DNA from 4 places in the Thioalkalivibrio sp. ALR17-21 genome. Region 1 is predicted to be linked to each of the others. Evidence: predicted binding sites of a transcription regulator. Region 1 holds the regulator's gene; each other region holds the start of a gene.
The links. Region 1 encodes sigma-54, which starts transcription at its own class of promoters, with help from an activator protein. Its sites were predicted from a motif close to TGGCANGNTNCNTGCTT; they were not measured.
Positions count from the first base shown of each region.

Region 2: the regulator sigma-54 is predicted to act here: its motif matches at 955-971, upstream of flgB (flagellar basal body rod protein FlgB).
Region 3: the regulator sigma-54 is predicted to act here: its motif matches at 903-919, upstream of fliL (flagellar basal body-associated protein FliL).
Region 4: the regulator sigma-54 is predicted to act here: its motif matches at 1,152-1,168, upstream of G020_RS0108280 (HupE/UreJ family protein).

Region 1 covers NZ_ATUL01000001.1:58,931-61,129, reverse strand. The annotation lists gene G020_RS0100320 (PTS sugar transporter subunit IIA) at 1-201, opposite strand, end outside; gene hpf (ribosome hibernation-promoting factor, HPF/YfiA family) at 206-544, opposite strand; gene G020_RS0100310 (RNA polymerase factor sigma-54) at 548-2,071, opposite strand; gene lptB (LPS export ABC transporter ATP-binding protein) at 2,156-2,199, opposite strand, start outside.
Region 2 covers NZ_ATUL01000002.1:18,558-20,756, forward strand. The annotation lists gene G020_RS0101180 (protein-glutamate O-methyltransferase CheR) at 20-835, shown strand; gene flgB (flagellar basal body rod protein FlgB) at 1,023-1,430, shown strand; gene flgC (flagellar basal body rod protein FlgC) at 1,452-1,874, shown strand; gene G020_RS0101195 (flagellar hook assembly protein FlgD) at 1,885-2,199, shown strand, end outside.
Region 3 covers NZ_ATUL01000007.1:69,660-71,858, forward strand. The annotation lists gene fliM (flagellar motor switch protein FliM) at 1-375, opposite strand, end outside; gene fliL (flagellar basal body-associated protein FliL) at 386-865, opposite strand; gene G020_RS0105500 (flagellar hook-length control protein FliK) at 1,076-2,161, opposite strand.
Region 4 covers NZ_ATUL01000013.1:16,733-18,931, forward strand. The annotation lists gene speE (polyamine aminopropyltransferase) at 36-887, shown strand; gene G020_RS0108280 (HupE/UreJ family protein) at 1,228-1,827, shown strand; gene G020_RS0108285 (urease accessory protein UreD) at 1,838-2,199, shown strand, end outside.

The DNA of each region.
Region 1 (2,199 bases):
CGGAATCGCCACGCCATGGCCGAGCCCGGTGGAGCCCAGTTTTTCGCGGGCCGACATGGCTTCGAACGCGGCGCTGGCCGCCAGCCCGTCCGCGGCCCCGTCCACCAGCAGATCGGCGAGGGTTTCCAGCGCTCGTTTCTTGCTGGAGCAGTCGGCTTCCAGTCCGATGCGCTCCGGGGTGATGAGCTCGGCCGGGTTCATCGGTTTACGGGGTCTGTTCGCGGTTGCGCTGGTGGCCTTCGGCGCGATGATGGTCCTTGACCTTCTCCTTGTGCTTGATCAGCTGGCGGTCGACCTTGTCGATCAGGCCGTCGATGGCGGCGTACATGTCGTCGTGGCTGGCCTCGGCGTGGATGTGGTTGCCGCTGACCTGCAGATTCGCTTCCGCCTTGTTGTGCAGCTTCTGCGTCTTCTCGTGGGTTAGCACCACGTGCACGTCGATCACCTTGTCGAAGTGGCGTTCCAGCTTCTCGAATTTCTCGTTGACGTAGTCGCGCAGGGCGTCGGTGATTTCGACGTGGTGTCCGGTGAGGTTGATCTGCATGGGTCAGGCTCCTTTCGGTTTGCTTCCGGTCGGCATGGCGGCCATCTGGCGGCGTTCGCTGGAGGATGGCAGGTTCATGCCCTCCCGGTATTTGGCCACGGTACGTCGGGCCACGTTGATGCCCCGATCCGCGAGGATCCGGGCGAGGCGGGAATCGCTGAGCGGTTTGCCCGGCGTTTCCTCTTCGATGAGTTCGCGGATCATGGCACGAATCGCGGTCGCGGAGCATTCCCCGCCGTCGCTGGTGCCCACGTGACTGGAGAAGAAATACTTGAATTCGAACACTCCGCGGGGGGTATGCATGTATTTCTGCGTGGTCACCCGCGAGATCGTGGACTCGTGCATCTCCAGGGCTTCGGCGATGTCGCGCAGGATCAGCGGCTGCATCGCCACCTCGCCGTGTTCCAGGAACCCCTGCTGGCGTTCGACGATCGCTCGCGCTACGCGCAGCAGGGTGTCGTTGCGGCTGTGCAGGCTCTTGATGAACCACCGCGCCTCCTGCAGCTGGTCGCGCATGAATGCGCTGTCGCGGGCATCGGAGACCTGGCGGACCATGCCGGCGTAGAGGTCGTTGACGCGAATGCGCGGGGCGATCTCGGGATTCAGGTCGACCTGCCAGCCCTGGTCGGTATGACGCACGTAGACATCCGGGACCACGTATTCCGGCGGCGTCTCGCTGATCTGGGCGCCGGGGCGCGGGTTGAGCGTACGGATCAGGTCCAGGGCCGCGGCCAGCTCGTCGGCATCGCGCACGCCGCTCTGGCGCTGCAGTGCCTTGTAGTCACGCCGGGCAAGGGCGTCCATGCCGTGTTCCAGGACCGCGCGCGCGGCTTCGCGCGAGGGCGCGTCCGGCGCCAGCTCGCCCAGCTGGACCTCCAGGCACTCGCGCAGATCCAGCGACCCGGCCCCGAGGGGGTCGCAGTGCTGCAGCCAGTGGCGCACTGCCTCCACCTCGTCGGTGCCGACCGGGGTGTCCTCGCCCTGACTGATGGTGTCGGCCAGGGTCTCGACGTCTCCCTCGAGGTAACCGTCGCCGTTGATGGTGTCGATCAGGGCGGCGCCGATGCGCTGGTCACGCGGGGTCAGGTGCGACAGATGCAGCTGCCACAGCAGGTGGTCCTGCAGGCCACCGCCATCGTCGTCCGAGGTGTTTTCCAGGGGATCGCGGTCGTCCAGTCCGCGCGGGCTGGCGCTGGCGTCGTAGATGTCTTCCCAGCGGGTGTCGGTCACCAGTTCGTCGGGGATGACATCCTCCGAACCGCCGGCGTCCACCGTTTCGCCGGTGCCGGCGGCGGCATCGCTGGCGGTCTCGTTCTCGCCCTCGGTGCCGGGGTCCGGGGTTTCTTCGCCATCGGCGCCGAGTTCGTCGTCCTCGGCCTGTTCCAGCATGGGGTTGCTTTCCAGCGCCTGCTGGATCTCGGCCTGGAGCTCCAGCGTCGAGAGCTGCAACAGCCGGATGGCCTGCTGCAGCTGCGGCGTCATGGTCAGCGTCTGACCGAGCTGCAGGTTCAGCCCGGGCTTCAGCATGAGTTGGGAGAGGCGTTGTTCACCATAAGTGAATAGTAATCCCTTGTTGTGGCCTTGTGCACCGGCCGGATGTGGCGATCGGTGTCACAGGCGGAAATTTTCGCCGAGGTAGACCTCGCGCACGCGGG
Region 2 (2,199 bases), on a different contig from region 1:
TCAAGGCGGAGATGTGTGCGTGATCGATTCCCGTGACTACGAAGAATTCGCGCGCTTTCTCTCCGAGTGCTGTGGCCTGGTGCTGGGGGACAGCCGCCAGTACCTGGTGTCCAGCCGGCTGTCCCGCCTGCTGGACGAATTCGGCTACAAGGACGTGCCGGAACTGCTGCACGCCCTGCGCAAGGCGCCCAGCCCGAAGCTGCGCACGCGCGTCATCGATGCGATGACCACCAACGAAACCTCCTGGTTTCGCGACGGTTTTCCGTTCGAGATCCTGCGCCACGTGATCCTCCCGGAGCTGGCGTCCACGCGGTCGTCGATCAAGGTCTGGTCGGCCGGGTGTTCCAGTGGCCAGGAGCCCTACAGCATCTCGATGGTGGTCTCGGAATGGGAGGCCTCGCGCCCGCGCCGGGTGGTGCCCGTCAGCATTCTCGGCACGGACCTGTCCGAGGGCGTGCTGGAAGACGCCCGCAAGGGAGTCTATGACGGTCTGAGCATCGTGCGCGGGCTGAGCGAGTCGCGGCGGTCCCGGTTCTTCCAGACCGTGCCCGAGGGGCACAAGATCACCCCTGAGGTGCAGCGCCGCTGCCGGTTCCAGAAACTCAATCTGGTCGACAGCTACGCGGCGCTGGGCAAGTTCGACATCGTGTTCTGCCGTAACGTCCTGATCTATTTCTCCGCCGAGACCAAGCGTCAGGTCCTTGACGGTATTGCGAAGCAGCTCAACCCCGGTGGCTATCTGTTTCTTGGCGCTTCCGAGACGGTCGGGCCCTACAGCAAGGCGTACGAAACCGTGCGCACCGAGTACGGCTCGGTCCTGCGGCTGAAGGGCTGAACCCCTCCACGCCGGGCCTGCAACGGGCCCGGCGCTCGTTCCCTGCGCGGTGATTCGCCGCGTGGCCGGCCGCGTGCCGGTGTCCCTCCGAATCCTTTTCCCCTTTTGCCGGCAGCCAATGGCACGGCGATTGCATCGTCGTGGTCAGGCAACGGATGCCCGCCATGCGCGGGCCGGACGGAACGGGATGAGCATATCGCTGGACAAGGCGCTCGGGATTCTGCCGGAGTCGGTGAACCTGCGTTCGCAGCGCATGGAGGTTCTGAGCTCGAACATCGCCAATGCCGACACCCCCGGCTACAAGGCGCGCGACCTGGATTTTCGCAGCCAGCTGGAGGCGGCTTCGGGTGGTGGTGGCCAGCTTCAGCTCAGCCAGACCCGCGCGGGTCATCAGGATCCGGGGACGGCTGCCGCGGGCACCGGGGCCGAGCTCAAGTACCGCATCCCTTCGCAGCCGTCTCTGGACGGCAATACCGTGGATCCGCAGATGGAGCGGGCGGCGTTCGCCGAGAACTCGGTCAAGTACCAGAGCAGCCTCGAATTTCTCAATCGCCGGGTTTCCGGCATTCGCGATGCCTTCCGGGGCAATCGCTGAACCTGACGGGAGGCCACTGCCGTGAGTGATCTGTTCAATCTGTTCAATACCTCGGCTTCGGCGCTGACGGCACAGTCGGCGCGGCTGAATACGGTGTCTTCGAACCTGGCCAACGCCAATACGGCGGCCGGCAGCGCGGAGGAGGCCTATCGCGGGAAACACGTGCTGTTCCAGGCGGCGATGGACCAGGCCAACCGCGACGGTACCGCGACGCCGGTGCGGGTGGCCGGGATCGAGGAGTCGGACGCCGAGCCGCAGATGCATTACGAGCCCCATCACCCGAAGGCAAACGACGATGGCTACATCTTTCGCCCGGCGGTCAGCGTGGTCGAGGAGATGGCCAACATGATGTCGGCCTCGCGCAATTACGAAGCCAACGTCGAAGTCATGGACACCACCCGCCAGTTGATGATGCGCACGCTGCAGATGGGCGGACAAGGCTAGGAGACCGGAAATGAACGGACTGACACCCGACATGCTGGAAGGGGCGGGGATTCGCACTGACCGCCAGGCCCAGCGAGACCGTCAGGAGAAGGAAGGCGGGCCGGATCAGCTGGGACAGGAGGACTTCCTCAAGCTGATGACGACCCAGCTGCAGAACCAGGACCCGTTCGAGCCGATGGAAAACGGGGACTTCATCGCGCAGATGGCGCAGTTCTCGAGCGTCACCGGGATCCAGCAGCTGAACGAGTCGTTCGAGGGCTTCGCCCAGTCAATGGGACAGAACCAGGCGGTGCAGGGCGCCAACCTGGTCGGCAAGGATGTGCTG
Region 3 (2,199 bases), on a different contig from region 1:
CAGCTTGGGATCGAACACGAACAGTCCGGTGCCATGCAGTGGATGCGCGCGCACCAGGTTCAGGCTGGTGGGCACGAACAGCGAGTGCATGTACTCGGAAAACTTGGTCAGCCGGGTGCCGCTGACCGAGATCTCGGCCGAACGCCGCAGCATGTTGAACAGCCGCACGCGCAGATGCCGGGCAAAGCGCTCGTTGATCATCTCGAGCGTGGGCATGCGCCCGCGCACGATCCGGTCCTGGGTAGCAAAGTTGAATTCGCGCGCCTGACCGTCGCTGGGGAACTCTTCCTCCTCGGTCTCGACGTCACCGGCATCGACGCCGTGCAGCAGCGCGTCGATCTCGTCCTGGCTCAGGATGTCGGTTTGCTGTGCCATGACGCGCGCCTTACTGCATGACCAGTTCGGTGAACACCACGCGCTCCAGATCGAAGGGCGCTTCGCGCGACTCCAGGATCACACGGACGGTGGCCGTCAGGTCCTCCGCCAGCGCTTCCTTGCCTTCCCGCGTGTTCAGCTCGGTATATTCCTGATCCGAGAGGACGCCGAGGATGTCGTTGCGGACTACGGGAAGATGATCCTCCACGGCTTCCAGGACCGCCGGGTCGGTGGACACCAGACCGATCTGCACGCGCAGGAACTGCACGCTTCCCGGGGCATCGATGTTCACCGTCATGGGATCGAGCGATGAATAGTGGCGCTCGGGCGGCAGATCTTCCGCCGTTTCGTCAGCCTCCTGAGACAGCAGAAACCAGGCGGCCGCGCCTCCGCCGCCGGCGAGCAGAACGGCGACGACCAGGAGGATGATGATCATCCATTTCTTGCCGCCGCCCCCCTTGTTCTCGAGTTCGACTTCCTTCTCCGCCATGACACACCCGCGTTGCGTGGATTCGCTGCCCGAACCCAAGCAAGCGCGGTGCCATGAACAAAGATTATTTTAGAAACAGCAGGTTGTGGTCTTTTCAGTGGAAAAGATACCCCGCGGGGTCAAGGCGCCGCCCGATTCATGCGTCAACGAACCGGTTGTTCGTCCGAGCGACGCGTCGAAATTCTGGCGGGCGGTCTGCCGGAACGGGCCTCAGGCAAAGAGGTCCACCCGACGGTTGAGGAAGGAAAGGGTGCTGCCGGGGGCGACGGGGCCTTCTTCTTCATCGCTCCCTTCGCCATCCGCACCCGTGGCGACACCGGGCTCATCCCCGCCGCCGTAACCGTCGCCGGCCATCTCGGTATCCGCGGAATCCTCCGGCGGTTCATCCGACACCGAGGCATCGGCGAGCTCGAGCCCGCTGTCGGCCAGACTGTCACGCAGGCGCGGCATTGCCGCTTCCAGCACCTCGCGGGTCACGGGGTTGGTACTGAAGAACTGTACGCTGGCACGATCCCCCTCCATGCTGACCCGCACATCCAGGACCCCCAGCTGAGGCGGATGCAGTTTCATCTCGGTGCGCCCGCCACGGGCCTGCGCCATCATCTGGATCTGCTCCGCAAGCTGGCGATCGCCCGAAGTCTGCAGCAGACGGGTCAGATCCAGCCGCATCCCGCCGCCCCGCGCGCCCTCGGCATCGGAGGCCTGGGTCGCCGGCTGGGCCAGTGCCTGCGCATTCTCACGGCCGCTGCGCGCCGATTCCGAGGCCTGCGTCAGCCACTGGGCCAGGACCTCGGTGGTCCCTTCACGCGAGCCACCGCCGGTCAGCGCCCCCGGAGCAAGTTCCTGCAGCCGCGACCCCGGGTTCTGCCCTTCCGGGCCGGCCTGCAGGAACAGGCGCATCAGGGAAACCGGGATGCCGTCGCCCGCCGCTCCGGACTCGGGCCCGTCTTCCAGCAGACTGCGCAGCTCGCGGCCGTCGATCTCTCCGTCACTTTCCTCGCCGGTGAGCCAGCCGGGCGGCAATTGCATGCCGTCCACAGCGGTCAGATCCTGCCCCTGCAGGAGATCCTGGAACCGCTGGATCAGTCCTTCCAGATCCAGCTCGGCCAGCTCGGAATCATCCACCCCGAGCGCGCCCAGCATCGCTTCCAGCTGCGGGCGGAGTGCCTTCAGGAAACCGTCTTCCCCGCCTTTTCCCTTGTCTTTCAATTCCTTGAGCCGATCCATACCCTCGCCGCCGTCGAGCAGCTGCGCCAGCGCTCCCAGCCCCTGTCCCGATGCCTGTGCTGCGATCATGTCCCGTCCTCGCCTGTTGCGCGCACCGCGCGCGTCCG
Region 4 (2,199 bases), on a different contig from region 1:
CTACCGTTCACCCATGCACAAGGGGAGCCCGCCCGATGGCACTCGACGACAACTGGTTCACCGAGCCCGACCGCGACATCGCGATGTCCCTGCGCATCACGAAAAAGCTCCACGAGGAGCAGACGCCCTATCAGAAGATCGAGATCTTCGAGACCACGGGCTTCGGCAACCTGATGGTGATCGACGGCTTCGTGATGCTCACCGGCCGCGACAACTTCATCTACCACGAAATGATGTCGCATCCGGTCCTGTATTCGCACAACGCACCGAAGAACGTGGTGATCATCGGCGGCGGCGACTGCGGCACCCTGCGCGAGGTACTCAAGCACGACGAGGTGGAAAAGGCCACGCAGGTGGATATCGACGAACGCGTGACCCGCCTGTCCGAGCAGTACTTCCCCGAGCTGTGCGACGCCAACGACGACCCGCGCGCCGAACTCCTGTTCGACGACGGCATCCAGTACATCAAGGACGCGGAACCGGGCTCCATCGACGTGATCATCGTCGACTCCACCGACCCGGTCGGCCCGGCCGAAGGCCTGTTCTCCGCGGATTTCTACCGCGACTGCGTAAAGGCGCTGGGCTCCGATGGCCTGCTGGTGCAGCAGAGCGAATCCCCGCTGCTGCACACCGACAGCATCCTGCGGCCGATGCATGACAGCCTGCGCATGACCGGCTTCATCGACGCCCTCACCATGCATTTCCCGCAGCCCACCTACCCCTCCGGCTGGTGGACCTGCACCATCGCCTCCAAGGACGCCCCGGTCGCCTTCCTGCGCGAGGAAGCCGCCGAGGAGATCCCGTTCGTCACGCACTACTACAACGCGGCCATCCACCGCGCCGCCGGCGCCACCCCGGAATTCTTCCGCCGCAAGCTGTTCGCCTGATCCGGCCGCGCCGGTCCGCCACCCCGGCGCCGGGCCGGCGCGGGGTGGCGGCTTCAGCCGGGAGTAACGCCTCTGCATGCCTTCCGGCATCCGCCCGGCATCAGCAGACACCGCCTCGAAACCTCCCGCGCTCGCACACTCTCAGGGCAGCCTGATCCATCTTGATGCAACCCCGAGACGGGCTGCACCACGACGGAACATTCGCTGCGCGGATCGCCCCCCCGTAACCCGCCTCCACGCTCCACAATCCCTCCCGGGAAGCCATGGCATGGCTCCTGCTTGCACGGGTTACGGCCGGCGCATTCCTGCGCGCCGCACCGAGATTCCAGCGAGGAGAACCATGCTGCATCGACGCTGCATCGCATTCGTTGTTCTGTTTCTTGCGCCCGTGATGGCGCTGGCCCATCCCCACCACGGGCACCACGTCCACGAACAAGCGGGCTTCGCTGCGGGTTTTCTGCACCCGTTCACCGGCCTCGATCACCTGCTGGTCCTGCTCGGAATCGGGTTCTGGATGGCCCGCTCACAGCGAATCCCGGGCACTCTGATCTCCGGCACGGCGGTACTGGCCACTCTGGCTCTCGCCTTCGCCGTGGGGGTGGCGCAAGGACCACTGCCGACCGTCGAATTCGGCATCCTCGCCTCGCTGTTGCTGACCGGCGTGCTGGTCTTTCTCGGCACGCGTCTCCCGCTGGTGGTGACCGCCGCGATCGCGGCCGGCTTCGCCGCGCTGCACGGCTTCGCCCACGGTGCCGAAATGGCGGCCGACCTGTCCGCACTGAGATTCGCCGCCGGTTTCCTGCTGGCCAGCGCCCTGCTGCTGACCGCCGGCGCACTGGCCGCCTCCCGGATACGCGATACGGCTCTCGATCGCCCGGTGGGACAGGCAGCCGGAGGGGCCATGGTCGCCGCCAGCGTCTATCTGTTGCTGGTGGTCTAGCGGCGTGGACATGACCCCCGTGGAACTGGCTGGCGCTACAGAGACCGTCCCGGAGACCCGGGACGGATGGCTCGGGCGCCTGGAGCTGAGCTTCGCCTCGCGTGGCGGACGGACCCGGCTGGCCCGCCGCCGTCACGAGGGCCCGCTGCTGGTGCAGCGAAGCTTCTTCCCCGAAGGCGATGTCTGCCACTGCTACGTGATCCATCCCCCCGGGGGCGTCGCCGGCGGCGATCGCCTGCAGCTGGAAGCGGAGCTGGACGCCGGCAGCCGGGCGCTGCTGACCACCCCTGCCGCGGCCAAGTTCTACCGGACGCAGGCAGCCAGCGCCCGCCAGGAACAAAGCTTCACGGTGGGGCCCGACGCGAGCCTGGA